DNA from 2 places in the Gryllotalpicola reticulitermitis genome. Region 2 is predicted to be linked to the other one. Evidence: predicted binding sites of a transcription regulator. Region 2 holds the regulator's gene; the other holds the start of a gene.
The links. Region 2 encodes LexA, which represses DNA repair genes until DNA is damaged. Its sites were predicted from a motif close to TCGAACANNTGTTCGA; they were not measured.
Positions count from the first base shown of each region.

Region 1: a site for LexA is predicted at 5,358-5,373, ahead of ACFOYW_RS05030 (HNH endonuclease signature motif containing protein). Genes of this name have one in related genera too.

Region 1 is NZ_JBHSCN010000003.1:206,560-213,992, reverse strand. Features, by position in the region: gene ACFOYW_RS05070 (MFS transporter) at 1-616, shown strand, start outside; gene ACFOYW_RS05065 (hypothetical protein) at 610-735, opposite strand; tRNA gene ACFOYW_RS05060 (tRNA-Glu) at 811-883, opposite strand; gene ACFOYW_RS05055 (diacylglycerol/lipid kinase family protein) at 956-1,897, opposite strand; gene ACFOYW_RS05050 (MBL fold metallo-hydrolase) at 1,959-2,600, shown strand; gene ACFOYW_RS05045 (histidine phosphatase family protein) at 2,640-3,326, opposite strand; gene ACFOYW_RS05040 (NAD-dependent epimerase/dehydratase family protein) at 3,323-4,366, opposite strand; gene ACFOYW_RS05035 (alpha/beta fold hydrolase) at 4,498-5,316, shown strand; gene ACFOYW_RS05030 (HNH endonuclease signature motif containing protein) at 5,472-7,244, shown strand; gene ACFOYW_RS05025 (hypothetical protein) at 7,277-7,433, shown strand, end outside.
Region 2 is NZ_JBHSCN010000004.1:194,897-202,329, forward strand. Features, by position in the region: gene miaB (tRNA (N6-isopentenyl adenosine(37)-C2)-methylthiotransferase MiaB) at 1-133, shown strand, start outside; gene miaA (tRNA (adenosine(37)-N6)-dimethylallyltransferase MiaA) at 136-1,122, shown strand; gene dapF (diaminopimelate epimerase) at 1,065-1,946, shown strand; gene ACFOYW_RS07040 (class I SAM-dependent methyltransferase) at 1,947-2,579, opposite strand; gene hflX (GTPase HflX) at 2,673-4,229, shown strand; gene lexA (transcriptional repressor LexA) at 4,246-4,926, opposite strand; gene ACFOYW_RS07055 (LysM peptidoglycan-binding domain-containing protein) at 5,153-5,509, shown strand; gene ACFOYW_RS07060 (histidinol-phosphate transaminase) at 5,553-6,677, shown strand; gene hisB (imidazoleglycerol-phosphate dehydratase HisB) at 6,683-7,291, shown strand; gene hisH (imidazole glycerol phosphate synthase subunit HisH) at 7,288-7,433, shown strand, end outside.

The sequences.
Region 1 (7,433 bases), on a different contig from region 2:
TCCGTTGCGGGACCTCGCGGAAGGATGGCGCGAGGTCGCCTCGCGGGAGTGGATCTGGGTCATCGTCGCCCAGTTCCTCGTGCTCAATGCGTGTTTCTCCGGCATCCTCTCGGTCCTGGGCCCGGTGATCGCCGACGCGACCTTCGGGCGAGCGCAATGGGGGCTCATCATCGGAGCCGAGGCTCTCGGCCTCGTCGTGGGTGGATTTGTCGCGATGCGCTGGCGCCCACGACATGCCATCGGCGCGGGCGTGGCCGTGCTGGTCCTCTGGGCGGCACCGCTCGCCGTCCTCGGGCTCAGCCCGGAAGTACCGCTTCTCGTCGCACTGTTCTTCATCGCGGGCGCCGCGACCGAGCAGTTCGAGGTCGCGTGGGACGCTGCGCTCCAGCACCACGTTCCTCCCGACCGCCTCGCGCGGGTGTACTCCTACGACGCCCTCGGCTCGTTCGCCGCGATCCCCATCGGCCAGATCGTGGCCGGACCCCTCGCGGCGGCGTTCGGCGCGCGGGAAGTGATGGTGGGAGCATCCGTCGCCACCGTGCTCGTCACACTGGCCGCGCTCGCGCGCCGAAGCGTACGGACGGTCAAGGACGGGAATGAACCTCACGCTCACTGACCCGACGCGATCGCGATCAGGCCAGTGACGAGATCGTCGAGGGGACGGGCGGCGTCGACCTCGTGAGTGCACTCCGCCCGAAGCGCCGGCTCGACCTCGGCCAAGTCGGCGGCAATCATCGCGCGCTCCAGCGCGGTGCACCGGGCACAAAGCAAAAGCCCGCTTCCCCGGAAAACAAGGGAAGCGGGCTGTTGTGACCCCAGCGGGATTTGAACCCGCGTTACCGCCGTGAGAGGGCGACGTCCTAGGCCGCTAAACGATGGGGCCGGACTTGCTGCGCCCGTGAGCGCAACAAAGACGAGTTTACATGCCGGTCACCCCGGGTTCAAATCGCGGTGCTCAGTGCAACAGGAGGACTGCGCCGGGCACGACGGACAGCTCGAGAGGCGGCGGCCCGATCCGCTCGCCGTCCCCGTATGCGACAACCCCGTCGGCCTCGATGCGCACGTGCTGCACTCGCTCGATCCGCACTTCCGGCAGTTCCGTGTGCTCGCCGCGGAACACCTTGGGAAACACCCGCAGGAACCGTGGCTTAGACATCCGTTCGACGACGACCAGGTCGAGCAGGCCGTCGTCCATCGTCGCGGCGGGTGCGATGCGCATGCCGCCGCCGATCGACGAATGGTTCGCGACCGCCACCAGCATGGCGTCGAACTCGCGCGACTCGCCGTCGACCGTGAGCCGGTAGCGGGGCGCTCGGAACGTGAACAGCTCGCTGACCACCGCGATCGTGTATCTGCGCTGGCTCTTCGGCCAGGTCATCACGTTCGCGCGCTCATTGACTGCCGCGTCGAATCCCGCGGAGACCACACCGACAACCCAGGTCGAGTGCACCCCGTGGGTGACGAGCGCCGCGTCGACCGCATGCGGTGGCCGTTCGAGAGCCGCCGCGATCAGTCGGCCGGCGGCGGCCGGCTCGCCGATCGGCATGCCGATGTTCCGCGCCGTGTCGTTGCCGGTGCCGATGGGGACCACTCCGAGCGGGATGCCCGTCTGCGCGACGGCGTTGACGCCGAGGCTCACCATGCCATCGCCGCCGACGACGACCAGCGCGCCGCTCTCGGCCGCGTTCTCCAGCTCTCGTTCCACCTCGCGACGCAGGAGCTCGAAGTTCTGCTCCACAACCGGCACGACCGCGTGCCCGGCTGCCTCGAGCACCTCGCACACGGAGTCGCCGGCGCCGTGATGGCGGCCGAACGCGGCAGCCGGACTGACGGCGACGACCACTCGCGTCGGTCTCGACGTCGGCATCGGCATCGGCGTCGACGGGAGCGGCGGCATGGCTCACAATCTAGGGGTATCCATGGGTTGGCGGCATAGGCGAACCGAATAGCCTGGAAACATGCGCATCACGAAGCTGGAACATGCCGCGTTCATCCTCGAGAAGGACGGCGAGAAGCTCGTCGTCGACCCGGGCAACTTCGCCCGCCCCCTGCCCGACGTCGAGAACGTCGCCGCCGTCGTCATCACCCACGAGCACGCCGACCACTGGGACGACCCGCACCTCGAGGCGATCCGCGCCGCGAACCCTGGAGTTCCCATCTACGGACCGCAGGGCGTCAAGGACGCCGTGAAGAGCTTCGACGTCACGGCCGTGAACCCCGGCGACACGATCACGGCCGGCCCCTTCTCACTCGAGTTCTTCGGCGGCAAGCACGCCGTCATCCACTCGTCCATCCCCGTGGTCGACAACGTCGCCGTCTCCGTCGATGGCGGCGCCGTCTACTACCCCGGTGACGCGTTCACCGTGCCCGACGGCGTCGAGGTCGATGTGCTCGCGACCCCGTCGAGCGCCCCGTGGCTCAAGTTCGGCGAGACGATCGACTTCGTTCTCGACGTGAAGCCGCGCCGCGCCTTCCCGACGCACGAGGCGATCAACTCCGCCCCCGGACAGGCCATGGCGAAGGATCGCATCGGCTGGGCCGCGCAGCAGAACGGCGGCGAGCTGCTCGACATCGTCGCCGGCGACACCGTCGACCTGTAACCCGCGCGCGTCGGAGCCCGGCTGCCCGGAAACCGGCGGTCAGGAATCCGACAACCGGAACACGCCTGGCGTGTTCCACCTGACGACGACAGGTTGGGCGTGCTCGAACCCGAGCACGCTCACCGTCGCCGTCGACAACTGAAAGGCCTGCGCGTCGACCGGCCGAAGACCGAGCCACGCTGCGGCCATCGCACGTAGGAAGTGGCCGTGGGCGAACGCGATGACGTCCTCGCCCTGCCACATCACGTCGAGCGCCCGCGCAATGACGCGCTTCGCCCGCTTCTGCACGTCGGCTGCCGACTCCCCCGGAGTCGCGCCGGCCGGCACGCCGTTTCGCCACAGATTCCAGCTCAGCCCACGCTGCTCCGTGATCTGCGGTGTCGTGAGCCCCTCGTAGGCGCCGTAATCGAACTCGGCCAGGTCGTCATCGACCACCAGCTGGTCACCGTAACCCGCGAGCTGAGCGGTGTGAATCGCGCGAGTGCGCGGACTCGACATCACGAGTCCGAACGGATGCCCGTTCAGCAGGTCCGCGATCGCAGACGCTTCCCGCTCCCCCGCGGGCGTCAGCGGCAGATCGGTCACACTCGTGTGACGACCGGACAGGCTCCACTCAGTCTGGCCATGCCGCACAAGCACCAGGTGGCTCTTGTTCGCATGGCCGTGCTCCGACATCGGCTCCCCGGGGGGAGTCGACGAGACGGCGAGGCGCTGAGTCGGGGTCATATGAGCTTTCTCTCGAGGCTGCGGAGCAGCAGATAGGCGTCCTCGAGGCGGTAGTCGAGGAACGGGGCGAAATACGGGTCGTCGGCTAAAGCATCCGTTCGCCCCAGCTCGTGCTCGCGCAGCAGCCAGTCCAGCTCGGCGCCGACGGTCGCGGGGAACGTCTCGCCCCGCCAGCCGAGTCGCTCGGCCGCGGCGAGATCGAGCACGACCGGCGGCACGACGTCCCACGGGTGAGCGCCGTAGACCGGGTCGGTGTCGTCATCGAGCAGCTCAGGCTCGAAGCTGTGCCCGAGGCGCCCGGCGACGGTCTCGGCGATCTGCAGCCCTGTCGGGGCATCCGCATCGCCGACGTTGAGCACCCGGGTTGCGGGTTGCGCCGCTACCACCTCGACGAGTGAGGCGATGTTCGCGGCCGCCGTGGTGTGATCTCCTCCGCGACCCCGATGCGCGAGCGCGAGCTGCCCGCGCCCATCGAGTGCGCGCTTCGCGAACACCCACTCACGCGGGCGCTTCGCGCCCTCGCCGTGCACCTTCCCCGCGCGCAGCACCGTCACCGGCAGCCCCGAGTCGAGCAGCGCATTCTCAGCCGCCACCTTGTTCTGGCCGTAGCCGTCCCGGCTCGTGGGATCGCCGCGGCCGGGCGCGACAGTCGGATCGCTCTCACCGATCGGCAGCGGGAAAACCGGCTTCGCGAGCGAGTTGCCGTGATTGCCGAACTCGTCGACGTACACGGCCTTGGTCGAGAGCATCACCGAAGCGTCGGCGTCAGCGAGGAACGGCGCAATGAGAAGAGCATCGGATTCCGTGAAGCACAGGCAATCGACGATGAGTTCGGCGCCCTCGGCGACGACGGAGCGGAGCGCGCGGGCATCCGCTCGATCGACCGCTGTGAAGGTCAGCCCGGGCGCAACCGCCAGCCGCTCAGGCAGGTGGGACGCGTCTCGACCCGTCACGTCGACCTGCCAGCCCGCATCGAGCAGCCGGGTCGCGACCGCGCGGCCGATCAGGCCGGTTCCGCCGAGGATGACTGCGCGCGCCACAGAGTCCAGGCTACCTGGGTGCGCAGTGCGTCCCGCGCCGCGGGCGCCCCGGTGTGAGAGTCGCGCATGCTTCGGCGCGTGCCCTGTGCTGAGCGCGAACCGTGCTGCGCGCGAGCCGCTACCGTGATCGCGTGGATCTTGTGGACCTGGTCGAGAACCCGCTCGACGGCACCCGTATCTCTTACCGCGTGTTCGGCGAAGGCGCCCGCCCCGATGCGCCGGCCGTCGTGCTGGTGCACGGCACCGCACTCACGCAGGCGATCTGGCGCGGATTCGGCTGGGTACGCGAGCTGCAGGCGACGCACCGGGTCATCACGCTCGATCTGCGGGGGCACGGCCGCAGTGACAAGCCCTATGACGAGGATTCCTACGACCAGGCACTGTTCGTCGGCGACGTGCTCACCGTCATGGAGGCCGTCGGCGTCGAGCGTGCGCACTACATCGGATACTCACTCGGCGCTCGCGTCGGGTTCGAGATCGGATACTCGCACCCGGGGCGGCTCGCGAGCCTCGTCACGCTCGGCGGATCTCCCCGCACCGGCGGCCAGGGAATCTTCGACGCGACCTTCTTCCCCGGCGTCATCGACACGATCGTGGCGCGCGGCATGCAGGCGTTCGTCGACCGCTGGGCCGAGCACCTTGGGCACCCGCTCGACAGTGCGACCGCGCTCGCACTGCTCGCGAACGATCCGCAGGCGCTCGCGGCTTATATGCGCAAGACCGAAGAAGACCCCGGAGTGCCCGCCCACGCCCTCTCGACCCTGCCCATGCCGCTGCTCATGGTCGCGGGCACCGAGGACCACATCCGCGTGCGGGCGGCGGCGCGCATGCAGTCGTACCGGCCGACGACACCCGTGCGGCTTCTGGACGGCGCGACCCACGGGCGCACGCCGCGCCACCCCGACGCGCTGCCGACGATTCGGGAGTGGCTCGCGGCGCAGAGCGGGTGATGCGCGGGTAAGGCTCGCGGGCGAATCTCGAATGCCGAGAATAGAATACGTGATCGAGCGGATGTCTCGGAGTCGGCGTTGTTCGGGTGTGATCGAGTTATCCACAGGCTGGCTCACTCGGCCCGAATGTCAGTGGTTTCTCGTAGCTTTATTCCATGACCGAAATCGTCCAGCGGGTGCGCGAGCTGACCGCCACGGCAGTGGGAGCGCTGCCCGGCGTCGATGAGCTCTCCGCGCTGGCGGATGCGTCGGCGACCGCGCTGCTGGGTGAATTGTCGAGATTGCGCCGTCACGTCGACGCCGCGATCGCGGTGCTGGCGGCAGACATCGAGAGGAAATCGGCCCGTGACCTCGGCCCGGCGTCGCTGGCCCGGCGGGCGGGCGTGCGCACCGGGGCCGAACTGGTGCAGAAGATCACCGGCAGCACGCGCGGCGACGCGATCAAGGCCGTCCGCATCGGCGGCATGCTCGAGACTGCGCACGCCGTGGCCCCGTTGCCGCCAGCGCCGACGGGCGACGGCTCAGCGGCCGATGACAACTCGGAAACCGAGCCGGGCGCGCCCGTACTCACTGAATGCGCGGCCAGGTCCGTCGACGACCTGACAGGGTTGCCCGGTGCGTGGGACGCGCCGGTCGCTGTCGCGGTACGCAACGGGTGGCTGACCGTCGACCAGGCCGACCGGCTCAAGGCCGGGCTCGGTGAGCCTCGCTGTGCTGACGCGGCTTCGCGGTGGCGGCAGGCGGCCCTCGGCCTGATCGTCGATTGCTGGGACGGGGGTCTGACACCGGAAGACCTGAAGCGTGCTGCGACCGCGATGCGCGCCTGCCTCGATCGAGAGTGGGCCGCGCACAACGCGCAGCGGCTGCATGAGCAGCGGTCACTCAAACGCATCACCCGCACCGACGGTATGGTCGCCTACCACCTGCTTGTCGATCCGCTCACAGACCGGCAGATCTGGGCACCGCTGTATCGCCAGCTCGCGCCTCGCCTCGGCGGCCCGCGGTTCATGACCGACGACGAGCGTGCACGAGCTTCCGAACTCGAGCGAGACGCGCGCAGCAACGAGCAGCTTCTCGCCGACACGCTCGTGAACGCCCTCACCACCGGACTCTCCGCGATCAGTGCGGGTGCCGGCGACGCGGCGCGGGCTGCGGCCCCGGCCGGTACGGGGTCGAGTGTGACCATCGCGGTCACTACAAACGAGTTGCACCAGGCTGTCGCCGCCGAGAACCTGGCGCGCCGCCACCAGCAGGACGATCACAGCCGCTGCCCCCGGGCCGATGACGGAGCGTGCCTTGTGCCCGAGACCGGAATCGCGTGGGCGGAGGGGTCGAGCGAGCCGGCCACCGGGCCGCAGCTGCTCGCAGCGATCTGCGACGGGCGGCTCGGCGCGATCCTGTTCGACGAGACCGGGCAGGCGCTCGACATCACCAAGCACGAGCGCACGTTCTCTGGTCGACAGCGTCGGGCCATGGCCCTGCGCGATCGCGGCTGCCTCCAGCCCGGCTGTGCCATGCCGGCGGTTGCCTGCGAGGGTCACCACATCAATCCGTGGGGCGAAGGGCCCGCCAACCGGCGAACTGAAACCCGCGACGGAGTCTTGCTGTGCCGCTTCCACCACCTCAACCTGCACAACCACCGCGCCCATATCGAGAGGCGCGGCACGAACTACTGGCTGCACTGGCCAGGCAAGGAACCGACGCGTCTCGTGTCGAAGAGTGCGCTCATGATGCAGCTGCGCACTGAGGGTGAAGTGGGTGCGAGGGCAGACTCGGGGGTCCTGACAGACGATCCGGGACGTAGCACTCGCACCGACACCCGCACTGGCACCGGTGTCGGCAGCGGTGTCGGCAGCGGCAGTAGCACTGGCACCGGCACTGGCACTGGCACCGGCACCGGCACCGGCACCAGGCGACAAAGCCGGTGACAGGCCCAACGAATATCGATATGTTCTATCGCGTGTCCACTGTCGATGAAGCAGGTCGCCCACTTACGCGATCGCACGCGGTTCGGTTCATCTACTGGACGTCGCTCGCGTATCTCGTGCTCGCGGCGATCGAGCTCGTCGATGCGGTCGTTCAGCTCAGCACACGTCTCGGACAGCGTTCGAGCGGAA
Region 2 (7,433 bases):
CGCCGTGCCGACTGGGCACAGCCACGGGGGTGCCGCGGCCGCGGTCTCTCTCGGCATGCCGTCACTGCGCGCGACGAGCACGTCGCAGGTCGCGACGTCGCCGATCTACGACGCGAACGACGAATTGCGCTGACCGTGACCGACGCGCCGCTCCTCGTCATCATCGGCGCGACCGGCACGGGCAAGTCCGACCTCGCGATTCGCACCGCCGAGCGCCTCGCAGTGCGTGGTGCGACCGCCGAGATCGTCAACGCCGATGCGATGCAGCTGTACCGGGGCATGGACATCGGCACGGCCAAGCTGCCGCCGAGCGAGCGGCGGGGCATCCGTCATCATCTGCTCGATGTGCTCGACGTGACGGAGGAGGCGAGCGTCGCGGCCTACCAGGTGGAGGCTCGCGGTGTCGTCGAGGCGGTGCGCGAGCGTGGCTCGGTGCCGATCCTCGTGGGCGGCTCAGGGTTGTACGTCTCGAGCGTGATCTTCGATTTCCGATTCCCGGGTCGCGATCGCGAGGTGCGTGCGCGGCTCGAGGCCGAGCTCGCGAACTCGGGGGCGCGCGCGCTGTTCGCACGCCTCGAACGACTCGACCCCGCGACGGCGGCGAAGGTCGACCCGGCGAACGGCCGGCGCATCGTTCGCGCGCTGGAGATCCACGAGCTCGCCGAGGCGGGGCACGGTGCGGTTCTGCCTGAGGCGCCGCGGTTGTGGCATCCGTCGCTCATCGTCGGGCTGTCGACACCGCGCGAGCAGCTCGTGCGGCGACTCGATGCGCGGGTCGAGGACATGTGGGCTGCGGGCCTCGTCGCCGAGGTCGACCGGCTTCGGGGAGCAGGGCTCGAGAGCGGCGTCACCGCGTCTCGCGCAATCGGGTATGCGCAGGCGCTCGCGCAGCTGCGCGGCAGCCTGGCGGCGGAAGAGGCGATCGCGCAGACCCAGGCGCTCACGCGCCGATACGCACGTCGGCAGGTCAGCTGGTTCAAGCGCTATGAGCACGTGACCTGGCTCGACACGGAACGCGGCGACGGCGCCGCTCGTGCCACGATCGCCGCCGATAGGCTGGAGGAATGGCGATCACGCTCCGCTTCAGCAAGGGCCACGGCACCGGAAACGACTTCGTACTGATCGCAGATCCGGAGGGACAGCTCGAGCTCACGCCGGAGCGCGTTCGGGCGCTGTGCAACCGTCATTTCGGCATCGGCGCCGACGGCGTGATCAGGGCGGTCCGCTCGGCGAACCTTGCAGACGGGGCGGCGGCGCTCGCGGAAGACCCCGCGGCCGAGTGGTTCATGGACTATTACAACGCCGATGGGTCGGTGGCCGAAATGTGCGGGAACGGGATTCGCGTGTACGCCGAGTTCCTGACGCGAAGCCGACTCGCCCTGCTGCCGCCGGGCGACACGCTGCCGATCGGCACGCGTGCGGGCGTGCGCGACGTGCAGCGCTCAACGCTCGGGTACCAGGTCGATATGGGGCGCTGGCAGTTGGAGGGCGGCGAGCCGCTCGTCAACGCCCGCGAACTGCGCGTCGCGCGGCCCGGCCTCGGCGTCAACGTCGGCAACCCGCACGTCGTCGTCGCGCTGTCGGACGACGCCGAGCTGGACGCGCTCGACCTGAGCTATGTCCCGGTACTCGACCCCGAGCCCGTCGACGGCGCCAACGTCGAGTTCGTGGTGCCGGGCGACCCGCTCGTCAAAGACGGCATCGGGCGCATTCGAATGCGGGTCCACGAGCGCGGGGTCGGTGAGACCCTCTCGTGCGGCACCGGCACTGTGGCGGCCGCGCTTGCGACGCGTCACTGGGCCGGTGAGCGCGCCCCGAGCGACTGGAGGGTCATCGTCGCGGGCGGCGAGGTCACGGTGCGCATGTTCCCCGCGGAGGACGGCGAGCACGTGGCGCTGAACGGCCCTGCAGAGCTCGTCTTCGACGGCGAGCTCACCCTCGCATAGCTAATCGGCGATGGGCTCGCCGCCGTGGCGACGCACGCGGAGCACACGGAACCCCTTGCTCGTCGTCGCCCGGGTGGTTCCGAACTCGGCGGGCAGGGACGCGTCAAGCCAGCGCTGCAGTGAGTCTGAGCCGAGATTCCGCGCGACGACGAGCCACGCATCCGACCCCGGCTCGAGCCGCGGCAGCCACGTCTGCATCAGGTTGTGCAGCTCACTCTTGCCGACGCGGATCGGCGGGTTCGACCAGATCGTCATGAACGAGGCGTCGGCCGGAACATCCTCGGGGCGCACGGCGTTCACATTAGTGAGACCCAACGACTCCGCGTTCCGGCGCACCAGGTCGAGTGCGCGTTCGTTGACGTCGACGGCCCATACCGTTGCGTGCGGCGAGCCGAGAGCAAGAGAGAGCGCGACGGGCCCCCACCCGCAGCCGAGATCGAGCAACTGGCCGCCCGGTGGCGGTGACGGGGTACTGGCCAGCAGCACCGAGGTGCCCACGTCGACGTGATCGGGACTGAAGACACCCGCTGCCGTCGTGACCGTCAGATCTCGGCCCGCGAGCCGCACGCGGATCGGCCTCAGCTTGGGGTCGCTTTCCGGCGACGCGCTGAAATAGTGGTCGCCCGAAGCCATGCCAGCAACGTACAGCACCGCCCCCGTCCACTAAAACACCCAGCGATCACGGCCCACGTGCATCGCAGACGCAAGTAGAGTAAGAGCTCAACGATGACCGAAGATCGCACTACCACCGGCTCAGCCGACACGACCCCTCGCACAGACAGCGACGACGTCGTCGCGCGTGTGCTCGCGAACGCAGACTCTCACGCCGCAGGCTATGCACTGTTCAGCCAGCGAGCGCAGGCGCTGCTCGATGTGACGGATGCGTCGTTCGTCGACACCGACGGCGAGCAGTTCGACCGCGAAGACCGTGCGTCACTGCGACGCGTCGGCGGTCTGTCGACCGAGCTCGATGACGTCACCGAGGTCGAGTACCGGCAGCTGCGGCTCGAGAACGTGGTGCTGATCGGCGTGTACTCCGGCGGTTCGCTCGACGACGCCGAGAACTCGCTGCGCGAGCTCGCGGCGCTTGCCGAGACTGCCGGGGCTGTCGTGCTCGACGGGCTGCTGCAGCGGCGACCGCATCCCGACCCGAGCACGTACCTCGGTCGTGGCAAGGCGCAGGAGCTTGCGAGCATCGTGAGTCATCTCGGCGCCGACACCGTGGTCGCCGACACGGAGTTGGCTCCGAGCCAGCGCCGTGCTCTGGAAGACGTCGTGAAGGTCAAGGTGATCGACCGCACGGCAGTGATCCTCGACATCTTCAGCCAGCACGCCAAGAGCCGCGAGGGCAAGGCGCAGGTCGAGCTCGCGCAGCTCGAGTACCTGCTGCCGCGTCTGCGCGGCTGGGGCGAGTCGATGAGCCGGCAGGCCGGCGGTCAGGTCGGCGGTGCCGGGAACGGCATGGGCAGCCGCGGCCCCGGTGAGACGAAGATCGAGCTCGATCGTCGGCGCATCCATACGCGCATGGCGCGACTGCGCAGGCAGATCAGAGAGATGAAGCCCGCCCGCGAGGCGAAGCGAGCGAATCGACGTCGCAATGAGGTGCCGTCGGTGGCGATCGCCGGCTACACCAACGCGGGGAAGTCGAGTCTGCTCAACCGCATCACGCGCGCGGGCGTGCTCGTCGAGAACGCACTGTTCGCGACCCTCGACGCGACGGTGCGACGTTCCGAGACGGCCGATGGCCGCCCGTACACCCTCGTCGACACGGTGGGCTTCGTGCGCAACCTGCCCCATCAGCTCGTCGAAGCGTTCCGCTCGACGCTCGAGGAGGTGCAGGACGCCGACGTGATCGTTCATGTGGTCGACGCGTCGCACCCCGACCCTGCAGCGCAGCTTCAGACGGTCCGTGACGTCATGGGAGAGGTGGGCGCCCGCGACATTCCGGAGCTCGTCGTCTTCAACAAGTCGGACCTGGTCGACGACGACACGCGACTGGTGCTCAGGGGGCTGGAGCCCGGTGCGGTGTTCGCCAGCGCGCGCAGCGGCGAGGGCGTCGACGAGGTTCTCGCCCGGGTCATGCGCCTGATTCCCGACAGGGCCGTGCGCGTCGAGCTGCTTGTGCCCTACGAGCGCGGAGAGGTGATCGCTGCGCTGCACGAGCGCGGCCGGGTCACTGCGACCGCATACACGGAAGAAGGCACTCGGGTCACCGCCCTGATCGACCCGACGCGGCTCGCGCCGTTCGAGCCCTACCGCCTCGAGGCGGTCGGCCTGTCGTGAGGGCGGCGGCGCGGCCTTAGACCGCGCGCAGCACCGCCACGATCTTGCCGAGCACGACGGCGTTGTCGCCGAGAATCGGCTCGAACGCCGAGTTGCGAGGCAGCAGCCACGTGTGGCCGTCACGTTGGCGGAACACCTTGACCGTCGCTTCGCCGTCGAGCATCGCCGCGACGATGTCGCCGTTGACGGCGTCCTGCTGCTGGCGAACGACCACCCAGTCGCCGTCGCAGATCGCCGCGTCGATCATCGACTCACCCGCGACCTTCAGCATGAACAGATCGCCGTTGCCCACGATGCGACGGGGAAGGGGGAATACCTCTTCCACCTGCTGGTCGGCCGTGATCGGAATGCCCGCAGCAATGCGGCCGACCAGGGGTACGAGCATCGCGTCGCCGACGGGCGCCTTCGCTTCGAAGTCCTCCGTCTGCTCCGTCGGTGCCGGCGGATCGATGAGGATCTCGAGGGCGCGCGGGCGGTTCGGATCGCGCCGCAGATAGCCGGAGAGCTCGAGCTGATTGAGCTGGTGCGTCACGCTGGACAACGAGGCGAGCCCGACCGCGTCGCCGATCTCGCGCATGCTCGGCGGGTAGCCGCGCGCCGCGAGTGACTTCTTGATCACGTCGAGGATCGCCAGCTGCTTGTCGCTGAGGTTCTTGCGCCTCCGGGTGCGGCGCTTGGGTGTGGTGTCTGCGGTCACGTGAATCCCCAATGTCGGTGGTCCCTGGTTGCATCCGTAACCAGTGATCCACAGATTAGCGACAAAGCACGCTTACTAGGCGTTGTGTTCGAGCGAGTCGCGAAAACCGGTGGATAGCTGCGTAATGCGCGAGCACTTGCGCGGGGGAGATATCGAAGATAGGTTCGGTGATGCGCCAAAAATCGAACGCATGTTCCGAATCGAGTGACGAAAGTGAAGGTTTGACATGAGCACCAGCATTGTTCACCTGTCCACGCCGCTCCGCGGCTCGCGACTGCGCATCACGGCGCGTGGCCGTGTGGTCCTCGCCGTGATCGTCGCGGCTCCGCTCGTCGCACTTGCACTGTGGTTCGGCCTCAACTCGGGCGTCGCAGGCGCCGCCGGTCAATCGCAGTCCTCGACCCCAGCGGTAGAGCACGTCACGGTCACTCAGGGCGAGTCCCTCTGGCAGCTCGCAGAGAAGATCGCGCCCCACGATGACCCGCGCGACGTCATCTCGGCGATCGTGGACTTCAACGACCTGCAATCCTCGGTCGTCATGCCGGGGCAGTCGCTTGCGATCCCGCCTCAGTTCAGCCACTAGCCCGTAATTCAGTCGCCGGGCGGTGGCCGCCTACGATTGTTGGGTGACGTCGCTCTCTGACCTCCCCATCCGTGACGATCTCCGCGGGCGTGAGCCGTACGGGGCTCCGCAGAATCATGTGCGGGTCGAGCTCAACGTCAACGAGAACACCCATCCGATTCCCGATGACGTGCAGGCAGACATCATCGCGCGCCTCGGTGCCGCGGTGGCGGGCGCGAACAGGTATCCCGACCGCGAATTCGTCGGCCTGCGCGATGCCCTCGCCGCTTACCTCGGCCACGAGCTGACTCGTGAGAACATCTGGGCGGCCAACGGGTCGAACGAGATCCTTCAGCAACTGCTGCAGGCATTCGGCGGACCCGGCCGCAGGGCGCTCGGCTTCGCGCCCACGTACTCGATGTATCCGCTGCTCTGCACCGGCACCGGAACGGAGTGGGTCGCCGCCGATCGAGACGCTGATTTTGAGATCTCCGCCCGTCATGCAGCCGAGTGGGTCGAGCGGGTGCGGCCCGACATCGTGATCCTCTGCTCTCCGAACAACCCCACCGGCACGCCACTCGCGCTCGATGTCATCGAGGCCGTGTACGACGCTGCGCCAGGCATCGTGATCGTCGACGAGGCCTATGCCGAGTTCTTCCCTTCCGGCGAACCCAGCGCGCTCACGCTGCTGCCCGGTCGGGAGCGACTCGTGGTCTCGCGCACGATGAGCAAGGCGTTCGCCTTTGCGGGCGTGCGGCTGGGCTACCTCGCCGCCGATCCCGCCATCGGTGACGCGCTTCGCCTGGTGCGCCTTCCGTACCACCTGTCGACTCTCACGCAGGCCGCGGCCGAGGCGGCCTTGGCGCACGCCGACGAGATGCTGGCGATGGTCGACGACATCAAGCGCCAGCGCGACCGAATCGTCGACGGACTGCGCGCACTCGGCTATCGCGTGTCCCGCACCTGGAGCAACTTCGTGCTGTTCAGCGGTGTCGACCACCCGCATGAGGTGTTCGACGAGCTGCTCGCCGAGGGCATCATCATTCGGGAGATGGGCATTCCGCACAGCCTGCGGGTCTCCGCCGGCACTGAGCCCGAGACCACCGAGTTCCTCGACGCGATGGCGCGGTATGTGGCGCGTCACGGCAGCCCGCGCGCGGCAGCGGCCGACACCGCGCCGGTAGGCTGACGGGCATGACGGCAGGCCCCCGTACCGCTTCCATCACGCGCGAGACGAGCGAGTCCCGAATCGAGCTGAGTCTCGACCTCGATGGCACCGGCACCAGCGACATCCAGACCTCTGTGCCGTTCTACGACCATCTGCTGACGGCGTTCGCGAAGCACTCGCTGACCGACCTGACGGTCCGGGCCAGCGGCGACACCCACATCGACGTGCACCACACCGTCGAAGACACCGGGATCGTGCTTGGTCAGGCCATCCGGCAGGCTCTGGGCGACAAGAGCGGCATCGCCCGGTTCGGCGACGCGACGGTGCCTCTCGACGACGCGCTCGTGCAGTCAGTGGTGGACATCTCGGGTCGTCCCTACCTGGCGCACACGGGGGAGCCGGCCGGGTTCGAGTTCCACCTGATCGGCGGTCACTTCACCGGCTCGATGGTGCGCCACGTCTTCGAGGCGATCGCCTACAACGCGGCGCTCACGGTGCACGTGCGCGTCCTCGGCGGTCGCGACCCGCACCACATCGCCGAGGCCGAATTCAAGTCGTTCGCTCGCGCGTTCCGGCAGGCGAAGGCGTTCGACGCCGCGGTGAGTGGCGTGCCGTCCACCAAGGGGGCGCTGTGAGCGACGCGGTGCCCCGGCCCACGGTCGTGGTGCTCGACTATGGCAGCGGCAACGTGCATTCGGCGGCCAAGGCCCTCGAGGCGGCAGGGGCCGACGTGGCGGTGACGAAAGACCGTCAGGCCGTGATGGATGCGGATGGCCT